DNA from 3 places in the Pradoshia eiseniae genome. Region 1 is predicted to be linked to each of the others. Evidence: a T-box and tRNA genes for the amino acid it is inferred to sense, from the RefSeq annotation. Region 1 holds a T-box; the other regions hold tRNA genes.
The links. A T-box is a leader RNA that pairs with one kind of tRNA and senses whether it is charged. The one in region 1 lies ahead of argS (arginine--tRNA ligase), so its partner is inferred to be a tRNA-Arg.
Positions count from the first base shown of each region.

Region 2: it encodes a tRNA-Arg, which carries the amino acid that the T-box ahead of argS (arginine--tRNA ligase) is inferred to sense. The anticodon was not compared.
Region 3: it encodes a tRNA-Arg, which carries the amino acid that the T-box ahead of argS (arginine--tRNA ligase) is inferred to sense. The anticodon was not compared.

Region 1 is NZ_PKOZ01000001.1:858,187-861,442, reverse strand. It holds partial or broken gene CYL18_RS19680 (hypothetical protein) at 143-223, shown strand; gene argS (arginine--tRNA ligase) at 290-1,975, opposite strand; T-box leader at 2,023-2,242, opposite strand; gene CYL18_RS04270 (M14 family metallopeptidase) at 2,412-3,256, opposite strand, start outside.
Region 2 is NZ_PKOZ01000005.1:228,771-232,026, forward strand. It holds gene rpoN (RNA polymerase factor sigma-54) at 51-1,334, opposite strand; tRNA gene CYL18_RS11060 (tRNA-Arg) at 1,791-1,862, opposite strand; gene clpP (ATP-dependent Clp endopeptidase proteolytic subunit ClpP) at 2,173-2,781, shown strand; gene CYL18_RS11070 (amino acid permease) at 3,153-3,256, shown strand, end outside.
Region 3 is NZ_PKOZ01000008.1:151,620-154,875, reverse strand. It holds gene CYL18_RS13740 (NAD(P)/FAD-dependent oxidoreductase) at 1-557, shown strand, start outside; gene CYL18_RS13735 (hypothetical protein) at 940-1,281, shown strand; tRNA gene CYL18_RS13730 (tRNA-Arg) at 1,669-1,742, opposite strand; gene CYL18_RS13725 (metallophosphoesterase family protein) at 1,917-2,429, opposite strand; gene CYL18_RS13720 (XTP/dITP diphosphatase) at 2,426-3,010, opposite strand; gene rph (ribonuclease PH) at 3,059-3,256, opposite strand, start outside.

The DNA.
Region 1 (3,256 bases):
AACATATCAATTTTACCGATTCATAGCCAAAAGTGCAAAGAGAACTGGAAAAGAAAAGATATATATAAATAAGTGCCGACCGCTGCATCGATATTTCCAAGTAGAGGGTATTTCGGGGACAACATAATCTGAGAAGTTAAATGACGCTATGGAGCAATACATAAAGTTCTACTATAATAAGCGTTACCATAGAAAAACAGGCGGGTTGAGTCCCTATATCTAGGGCTCAACCCGCCTAATGTAGTATTTCCATCGTCTATTTAGACAAAAATAATTCAATCATACTACCTTACATTTCCTTCGGAGCACCAACTCCTAATAGTCTCAATGCTTCCGCCAATACAACCGTTACACAATAAACAAGTGTCAATCGATCATTTTTATGCTCATCATCTGCCAAAATCCTTACATCGGCATAGTATTTATTGAACGTTTGAGCTAAATCAATGGCGTACTTGGCAACAAGTGATGGGTCATATTTATCGCAGGCTTTACGAATGACTTCCGGAAACTCCTGCAATTCTTTAATAATCGACCACTCTTCAACACCGCTCAGCTGAATGTCACGTTCTTCCTTCCATCCGCCTTTTCGCAGCAATGAACACGCTCTTGCATGTGTATATTGGACATATGGACCTGTTTCTCCTTCGAAACGGAGGAGTTCTTCGAGCGAGAATTCAATATCATTACATCGATAGTTTTTCAAATCGTGGAACACAACCGCACCTACACCAACGTTTTTCGCAACCTCCTCTTTATGCGCAAGCTCAGGGTTGCGTTCATTGATTGTGTTTAGAACAGTATCAATCGATTCATTCAGCACTTCCTCTAAAAGAACAACCTTCCCTTTACGGGTAGACATCTTTTTGCCGTCCTTTTGCATCATGCCAAATGGGATATGAATGACTTCATCTGCCCAATCAAATTGCATTTTCTTTAATACAGCCTTTAATTGTTTAAAGTAATGGGATTGTTCATTCCCCACTACATATAAAGCCTTGCTGAAATGGTACGTGTTTTGTCGATAATATGCAGCTGCCAAATCACGTGTGGCATAAAGGGTAGCACCATCTGATTTTCGAATAAGAGCAGGAGGAAGATCTTGGTCATCGAGCTTAACAACCTCCGCCCCATCTGATGATGTCAATAAATTCATGCGCTCTAATTGTTCAATGATGACATCCATTTTGTCATTATAAAAAGCTTCACCGGCAAAGGAATCAAATTCAATGCCCATTAAATCATAAATCCCCGAGAATTCCTTTAACGATTCATCCCTGAACCATTGCCAAAGCGCTCTCGCCTCTTCATTGCCATCCTCTAGAAGCTTGAACCATTTTCTCGCCTCATCTTCAAGTGCCGGGTTGTTTACCGCTTCATCGTGGAATTGGACATATAGCTTCAACAGCTCTTTTATCGGCTGCGCAGCAACCGCTTCTTCTGAGCCCCACTTTTTATAAGCGGTTATAAGCTTGCCAAATTGTGTCCCCCAATCACCCAAATGGTTAATCTTTACGGTCTCAAAGCCATTTTTCTGTAAAATTAAGGAAAGAGCATTCCCAATAACCGTCGAGCGCAAATGTCCCATCGAAAAAGGCTTCGCAATATTCGGTGATGACATGTCAATGGTTGCCACCTGTCCATCTCCTGCATGCTGATCGCCATAATGCTGCTTTGAGGATAAAATTTCTTCAAGCACTTCCCGGAGGACAACATCCTTTTTCAAGAAGACGTTTAAATATCCGCCGACCACTTCAATTTTCTCAAATAATGGGGAAGATATACTTCCGCTAATATCTGCAGCAATCGCCTGCGGAGCCTTCCTTCTCGTTTTAGACAACGAAAAACAAGGAAAGGCAAGATCGCCTTGATTGCTATATTTTGGTTTTTCGATTAGTTGTTCAATCTGCTCTAAACTGAGTTCATCCTTCACATTTGGATAGAGTGCTGCTGCAAATTCTTGTACGTATTTCATTCAATTCACTCCTTTTTTTATAATACAAAAAACTCCCGTCTCTATAGGAAAGAGACGAGAGTTTATGTTCCCGCGGTACCACTCTACTTGTTCAAAATTGAACCGGCTTTCTTTGCTAACGAGGTGTTATCCCCGGATATCCCTACCTTATTGTTCAGGATACCTTCTCAAAAGTGCGCTTCATAAACTCGATCACCACCAGGCTTCCACCGTCCCTGATTCGCTGTATGCATCAAAGCTTACTACTCTCTTCTTCACTGAATTTATTTTATAAATTAATTTTACTAAACACTCAATCTTTTTTTCAATATAATTTTTTAAAAAGTTAGACCATTCACAATATGATTTTTCTATATAAAAAGTGATGAAATTGATCTTTCCATACAATTAAACACAGCTATCCCTATAAAGGAACAGCTGCAAAATTTCATTCTTTTTATCTGTTAGTCCTAAGCCCGCCTTCCTCCATGTACCGGTATACAGGAATTTCATCCCCTTTTTCAACCGGAATGAAATTGAAGGTCACATAGCTGTCAACGCCTTCCGGCTCAAGCGCCAAGGCGATGTAATTGGCATTTGGCTGATCCATCTTAAATACATAGCTTCCAGCCGGGAAGGTTTTCTTTTTCGTTGAGACCTCTGTTTTGACCTTATTTGTATAATGTCCGCTTTCAAGCTGGGTCGATACTTCATTCTCTGTCACCTTATAGCTTTCAACGGATAAGCTAGAGCTTTTCTTCAGCTTTTCCACCTTCACACCAAGAACCTTGAGCTTATCAGCAATAGAATGATAGGCAGGAGGAAGGATATAAGCGGTTGGCCTTTCCCTCTCTAATGTCGGATAGGCGTCGCTCGAGCTTTTCCAATCAATCGGGATATCGACTTTGTACGCTTTCGCAAGATCGACGACGGTCAGCTCCTGGTCAGGAACGAGTTTATTTTCGCTCATGATGACAATCTTATCATTGTCATTCGCATTCTTCCCTTTGTTTACAACCGTTTTGCGCGCCTCTTCAACGGTTCGCTTCACCTTGTCTGCATTCTTTATGGCTGACTTGATAAAGTTGGTTTGGGCTGTCACCTGGGCAAATACGCGCCGCTCAAAATCAGCCCGGCCGATATTGATGCCGCGTGTCTCAATCAGATAGGTGAATGTATTCTTCAATCCAAGCGCATTACGCCCGATCCGAGTTTCCGTGCTTCCCTCTTCCGCGACAAGCTTGCCGTTCGAGGAGGATAAAGTGTAATAATCATGGAAGCTCAGCTTCTCTTTCTTCAATG
Region 2 (3,256 bases), on a different contig from region 1:
CACCTGTCTATTGTTAATAATAGTTATTCTATATACCCAAAGTTATCGGATTAATAACGCCGTCTTTTAGCGGAGGAGGGAATTCCAAGCTGCTCCCTGTATTTAGAAACGGTTCTTCTAGAGATGACAATGCCGCTATTCTGCTTTAAATAGTCAGAAATTGCCTGATCTGATAAGGGAGCTGCCTTATCCTCTGATCCGACCAGCTTCTCAATCTCCTTTTTGACCTTTAATGCGGATGCATCGGCCTTTTGGTCCGTTTGAAGGCTGCTTGAGAAAAACATCCTCATCGGGATGGTCCCAAAAGGGGTTTCAATCATTTTATCACGAACCGCGCGGCTCACTGTTGATTCATGAATCTCCAAGACATCGGCAATCTCCTTCATAACAAGCGGTTTAATGGAATCTGACTTCCCTGTAAGAAAATAGTCCAGCTGCTTTTCTATGATTGCATAAGTCACATGCAGCAATGTCTCATTCCTTTGCTGAATGGCTTTTTGGAGCCATCTATACTCCATCCTCTTTTGATGCATATAACGCTCGGCTGCTTCATCATGCTGGCCCTCTATACCGATGGCAAACTCCCTTATCCTTACACGGCTAGATTCAACGATTTCCGCTACAAGCTTCCCTTTAGAGGAGTAAACCCTCACATCCGGCACACTATATTGGGAACGCTCTGAACCGAATGCCGCCCCTGGGCGAGGGTTATACGACTGTATTTGGTCAAACACACGCTGAATCTCTACAACCGAGACACCTAGCGTCCTTGATAGTTCCTTCCACTTCTTCTCTACAAATGCAGTGAAATAATCCTTCAGCAAAACATTCAATAAAGCGCTTTCATTATCATCCCTTCTAGCTTGAATAAGAAGGCAATCACTCAAGCTTTCTGCCCCTGCTCCTGCTGGTTCCAATGTTTGGAGAATGCTCTTTGCCATTTCCCATTCAGTTTGCAAAACTGGAAAAACCGCATTGATCTCCTCATATGTAAGCCTTAAATAACCATTATCATCAATATTATCAATCATATAATTCAGTATTCTTTGCTCATGTGTATCCATTTCCTTGAAAGGAATCTGCCCCTTCAGATAGGAATGTAAATCCGGGCGTTCATCACTAATTTGATGAATCCATGACATATCCCCTTGACTCCAGCCGCGGCTTGATGATTGATAGCCGGTCTCGACTTCAATCAATGGATTATCAAGTGCTTTACTCTCCATAAATGCGGTGAGCTCCATGGCCGGATATTGCAAAAGCATAATCGCCTGGCTCAATTCCGGCGTCATCGCCAGCTTCAAGCTCTGCTGTTGAAATAATCCCATCTCCATCTTCAACAACCTCGCCCCCTGCTTAATAGTACTAATACTTTCTTTAATAGTAGTAAATCGCCGAGTATTGGGCAAGGAAAAGATTGGATGAAGAAGGGTGATAAGTTACTAAAAAAATAACCGTTCACCATGTGTGTCAATAAACATTGTCGATATCGCTCATTTAGGAAGAACGAACAGTCCAATATTTCAACTGCCCTTTCCTTTGTTATAGCCTATCAGGCGGTATGCTCTTATACTTCGGGACGCTCTTCAATACATTTGGAGGATTATCATGAATATAGGGCGGTGCTGGTTTCAGTTTTGGTTTCCTGACCAGGAGAGCAGGCTTTTGCACAACATTAAACATGACTAGGTGCCTGCCCGATTTCATGCCAGAAAGAAGAGATGACTTTTCAAGAAACTAAAAAAGCCCTTCAAGCAATTGCTTGAAGAGCCTCTAAGCCGTTATCGGTACGCCCTTGGAGGGAATCGAACCCCCAGCTCAAGAACCGGAATCTTGTGTTTTATCCGTTAAACTACAAGGGCAAAATGTTAGCCTACAAAAATATATTATAATGAACATAATTGAATTTGGCAAGAACTATTCCCCCATGGTTTACATTAATAAAACTTGGGTAAGATGGTTATCAGGAACTTTCATGCGAACAATTCAGCCTTTTCGCTCTTTACCCTTCAGACTAAGCTCATACATAAACTTGAAGAAAAGTACCGAGTTAATCATGGATTTTCCCCAAATTCATCAATCAGACGTCTTTTGTTTGACCTTTATTGACCAAAAGGTGTATGATTAAAACACGAAGTGAATATGCTTGATTACATAAAGGAGGAGAAACTAATGAATTTAATCCCTACAGTCATTGAACAAACAAATCGCGGGGAACGTGCTTACGACATATATTCCCGCTTGCTTAAAGACCGTATTATCATGCTTGGAAGCGCCATCGATGACAATGTGGCTAACTCCATTGTCGCACAGCTTCTGTTCCTGGAAACAGAAAATCCGGACAAAGACATTTACCTATACATTAACAGCCCTGGCGGAAGCATTACGGCTGGTATGGCAATCTATGATACAATGCAATACATCAAACCACAGGTCTCCACAATCTGTATCGGTATGGCTGCATCCATGGGAGCATTCCTTCTTGCAGCTGGTGAGAAAGGCAAACGTTTTGCCCTTCCAAACAGCGAAGTCATGATTCATCAGCCACTTGGAGGCGCACAAGGCCAAGCCACCGAAATCGAAATTGCAGCTAAACGCATTCTCTTCATGCGTGAGCGCTTGAACCAAATTCTAGCTGAGCGCACTGGTCAATCACTTGAAACCATCTCACGTGACACAGAACGTGACAACTTCATGACCGCTGATCGCGCTCTTGAATACGGCCTTGTAGACCGCATCATCACTCGCAATGTGACGGATGCCGCAAAGAAAAACGACTAATCAATATCCATTAAGTGAAAGAAGCAGACGAGAAACCGTCTGCTTCTTTTTATGTAACAGTATAGGCGGAACGAACCTTCCTGAACCCCCCTTAAATATTTTAACTCTCTAATTGTTTATCACTTTACCAAAATAAAGATACGTGTTAGGATAGAGCCAATGCTTAAATTTTTCGATCCTAAGGAGTGCTGATTATGCTTTCGTTATCTCTTTCATACCGACATCGACATCATCATAGCAGCTGACCTTATGCTCATTTAAATAATGGGCACAGGGTCATTTGCCTGTGCCCGTATTGGATAGTCACCATGCGGGAGAATAACTGCATGGTTTTTTTTCGTTCACTTTTATAAACAGAGGAGATATTCATCATGATGCAAAAAAAATGGGGTTTTTGGATTTTAACGATGTTCGTCGTTGGCAATATGGTCGGAGGCGGAATCTTCATGCTTCCGGCAAATCTATCAAAGGTGGC
Region 3 (3,256 bases), on a different contig from region 1:
ATCGTAATCATTCCATCACGGCAAAGCATGTCATTATTGCCGCAGGTTATGAAGGGCTTGAATTCAAAAAGGAGAAGGATTGCCTTTTAACCAGCTCCTATGCCGTCATCACCAAGCCGGTTGAGAATCTGCAGCAATCCGATTGGTATAAGCAAACATTAATCTGGGAGACGGCCCGCCCATACGTCTATATGCGGACAACCGCAGATAATAGAATCATCATTGGAGGGCTTGACGACAATACGACCTACCCGGAGGATCGTGATTCCAAAATCATCGCTAAGAAGAAAAAGCTAATAAAGGAATTTAATAAGCTTTTCCCTAATATACATGCAGAGCCTGAATATTATCTTGGAGCCTTCTATGGTGGGACACATGACGGACTCCCTCTAATTGGGCAGTACGAGGAATTCCCCCGTTGTCATTTCCTATTCGCCTACGGAGATAATGGACTTGTCTATAGCAGCATCTTGTCAAAAATAATCACGGAAATCATTAAAAACGGATCTCATCCAGACTTTGATTTATATAGTCATAATAGAAATTTAAGTCAATAGCATCAAGCACTTATATGCAAAAAGACAAAAACCGCTTTGGTTTTTGTCTTTTTCTTTTGGTAGCGTCCCAGGGAGAGCTTCGAACTCCCGAATATACACTTAGATGGCATATCCTCTGTCCAGCTGAGCGTTCTGAACTAAATTGAAAGAACAGTATCACTGTTCTCATTCAAAGTGCTTGAGTGAGTCTACAGAGCTTATTTAATGAGACACAGAGGATAGTAAGATTATTTCCCCAAAAGAAGGTTCCATAAGGATATTTCCCTTATGGATATGAGTATATTTTCATTGAAAATCTGCAATTGTCCAAGCTTATTTCACAGGAAAACATAACTTATACAATCCGGACTGCAAAAATATACTAAACAAAGGAGAATGTTAAATGGAACAAAATTTTAAGCAGCTTATGAAAACCGCTCAAAGCTACGATAGAAATGAAATCGAAAGAATACTCGGGGTCCTCCTGATTGTTGGAGCCATTAATGAAAAATTCGCTCTTGCCGAATTAATTAGAGCAGAAGCAGAAAAAATTGATGCTTTGACAGATCAATTCAAAAAAAATGATCATACTCCAGTAAATGCAGAACAGCTTGTCGCAGCTAATCAGTCAGCTGCTAATGTTTTCAATGGCTTAGGCAATGCCCTACAGCAAATTAACGAGCAAATCGAACAAGGAAAGAAACTGCTTTCCAAGAAATCTAATCATAAATCTAATCATAAATAACTATAAAATCACAATAGTACTGGTTTAATGCTGACCATTTAAAAAGCCCACTAGGATACGGAAATAGTCCGGATTCCATATCCCGGGCTTTTTTTTATGTATCAAGACTTCCGAGGCAGCCTGACTTCGTTTTCTGATCCGTATGTCAGCATTTCTGCTCAAAAAAGCCGGTAGCCTCGTTGCGAGATTACCGGCTGATGTAGTAGAAAAAGGCTCGGGACAGAAGAAAAAATCATAAAAGAAGCTATCAAATCGCATCTTGAATCATTTCAAAAAAATATAACAAGCGGAGTAAGTCATAATTTATATACTGACCGTTTCTCTAAGTAATATAAGAGATAAAAAACACCCTGAACTTTAATAAAAAGTTCAGGGTGTTTACGTTAGCGTCCCAGGAGAGATTCGAACTCCCGACCGACGGCTTAGAAGGCCGTTGCTCTATCCAGCTGAGCTACTGGGACATGATATGAAGTAATTGTTTTTCGTTTCTTTTTTGTCATCATCGCCTGACGACATTTATTATTATATATTGTGTTCACCGTTAAGTCAATAACTTTTTTGAAAAAGTTTTTTGCGTTTTTTTGGGTGAAGGAGAAGTGGAATCTCCTTCACCTACTATACAACTTTTTTGCGTTTTAGGAAAGGGTTGTTTTTAAACTCCAGTCTGGTAAATTATCCCCTTCAAGTGTGTAGAAATCAACGATTGCCTTCTTCCCTCGTTTCTCGAGGATGGCATATGTTTTGTACTTGCTGCCTTTTGGAAGACGGATACTGCCAGGGTTAATGAAAAGGCAGTCATCAATCTTTTCGGCACCGGCGATATGAGAATGACCGAAGCAGACGATGTCAGCTCCCACTTCTCTTGCCTTAAGGCTTACATTCAGCAGGGTAGATTTAACATTGAACAGATGCCCGTGTGTGACGAATATGGACCATGTATCAAAGCTGATGACACTTTCAGCCGGGAAATCATCGCCGAAGTCGCAGTTTCCTTGGACCGTGGCATAGGGCTTGATGACCTCATCCTCCTGTGACAGCTCAGAGTCGCCACAATGGATGAAGATGTCTACTTCATCCTTATGGCGGGCATATAACGTATGCAATTCATCATAGAGCCCATGGCTGTCACTGACAATCAATGCTTTCATCCGAGCTTCGCCTCCAATGCTTTTAAGGCATTGGCCCTGTGGCTGATTTTGTTCTTCACTGCTGGCTCAAGATTCGCCATGACTGTTTCCTTCTCCGGCACATAGAAGATAGGGTCATAGCCGAAGCCATACTCACCCTCTGGCTCGCGGGCAATATAGCCCTCACATGTTCCTGATACGGTGATGGTGCCGATTTCAGGACCGACCATCGCTATCGCACAATAAAATCTAGCTGTCCGTTTTTCGTCTGGAACATCTTTCATTTCTTCAAGAACCTTCTCATAGTTATCCTTATCATTCTTGGCTGGTCCTGCATAGCGCGCCGAATAAACGCCAGGGCGTCCGTCTAGTGCATCAATGACAAGTCCTGAGTCATCAGATAAGACGGTCATGTTCATTTGTTCAGAAATGGCTTTCGCCTTTAGGATAGCATTCTCCTCGAATGTAGTGCCCGTTTCTTCAACATCAATGGCATCCTCGATATCGAGCAATGTCAGCACCTTTATGCCCTTAGGGGCGAACAGCGCTTCAAACTCCTTCGCTTTCCCTTTATTCTTCGTTGCAATTAAAACAGTTTTCATAGTCCCTCTCCTCTCTAGATAAGAAGAAAAAGCGCAGAATCTACGCTTTTACTTGATTTTCTCAGCAATCGGCCCTAATGCTTCTTTTTGCGATTCGAATAATTGATTGATCCCTGCAGCCGCTAAATCAAGCAATTCATTTAATTGGGCACGCGTGAAGGTGGCTTCCTCGCCTGTTCCCTGTAATTCCACGAACTCTTCCGCTCCTGTCATGATGACATTCATGTCTACTAGGGCACGGGAATC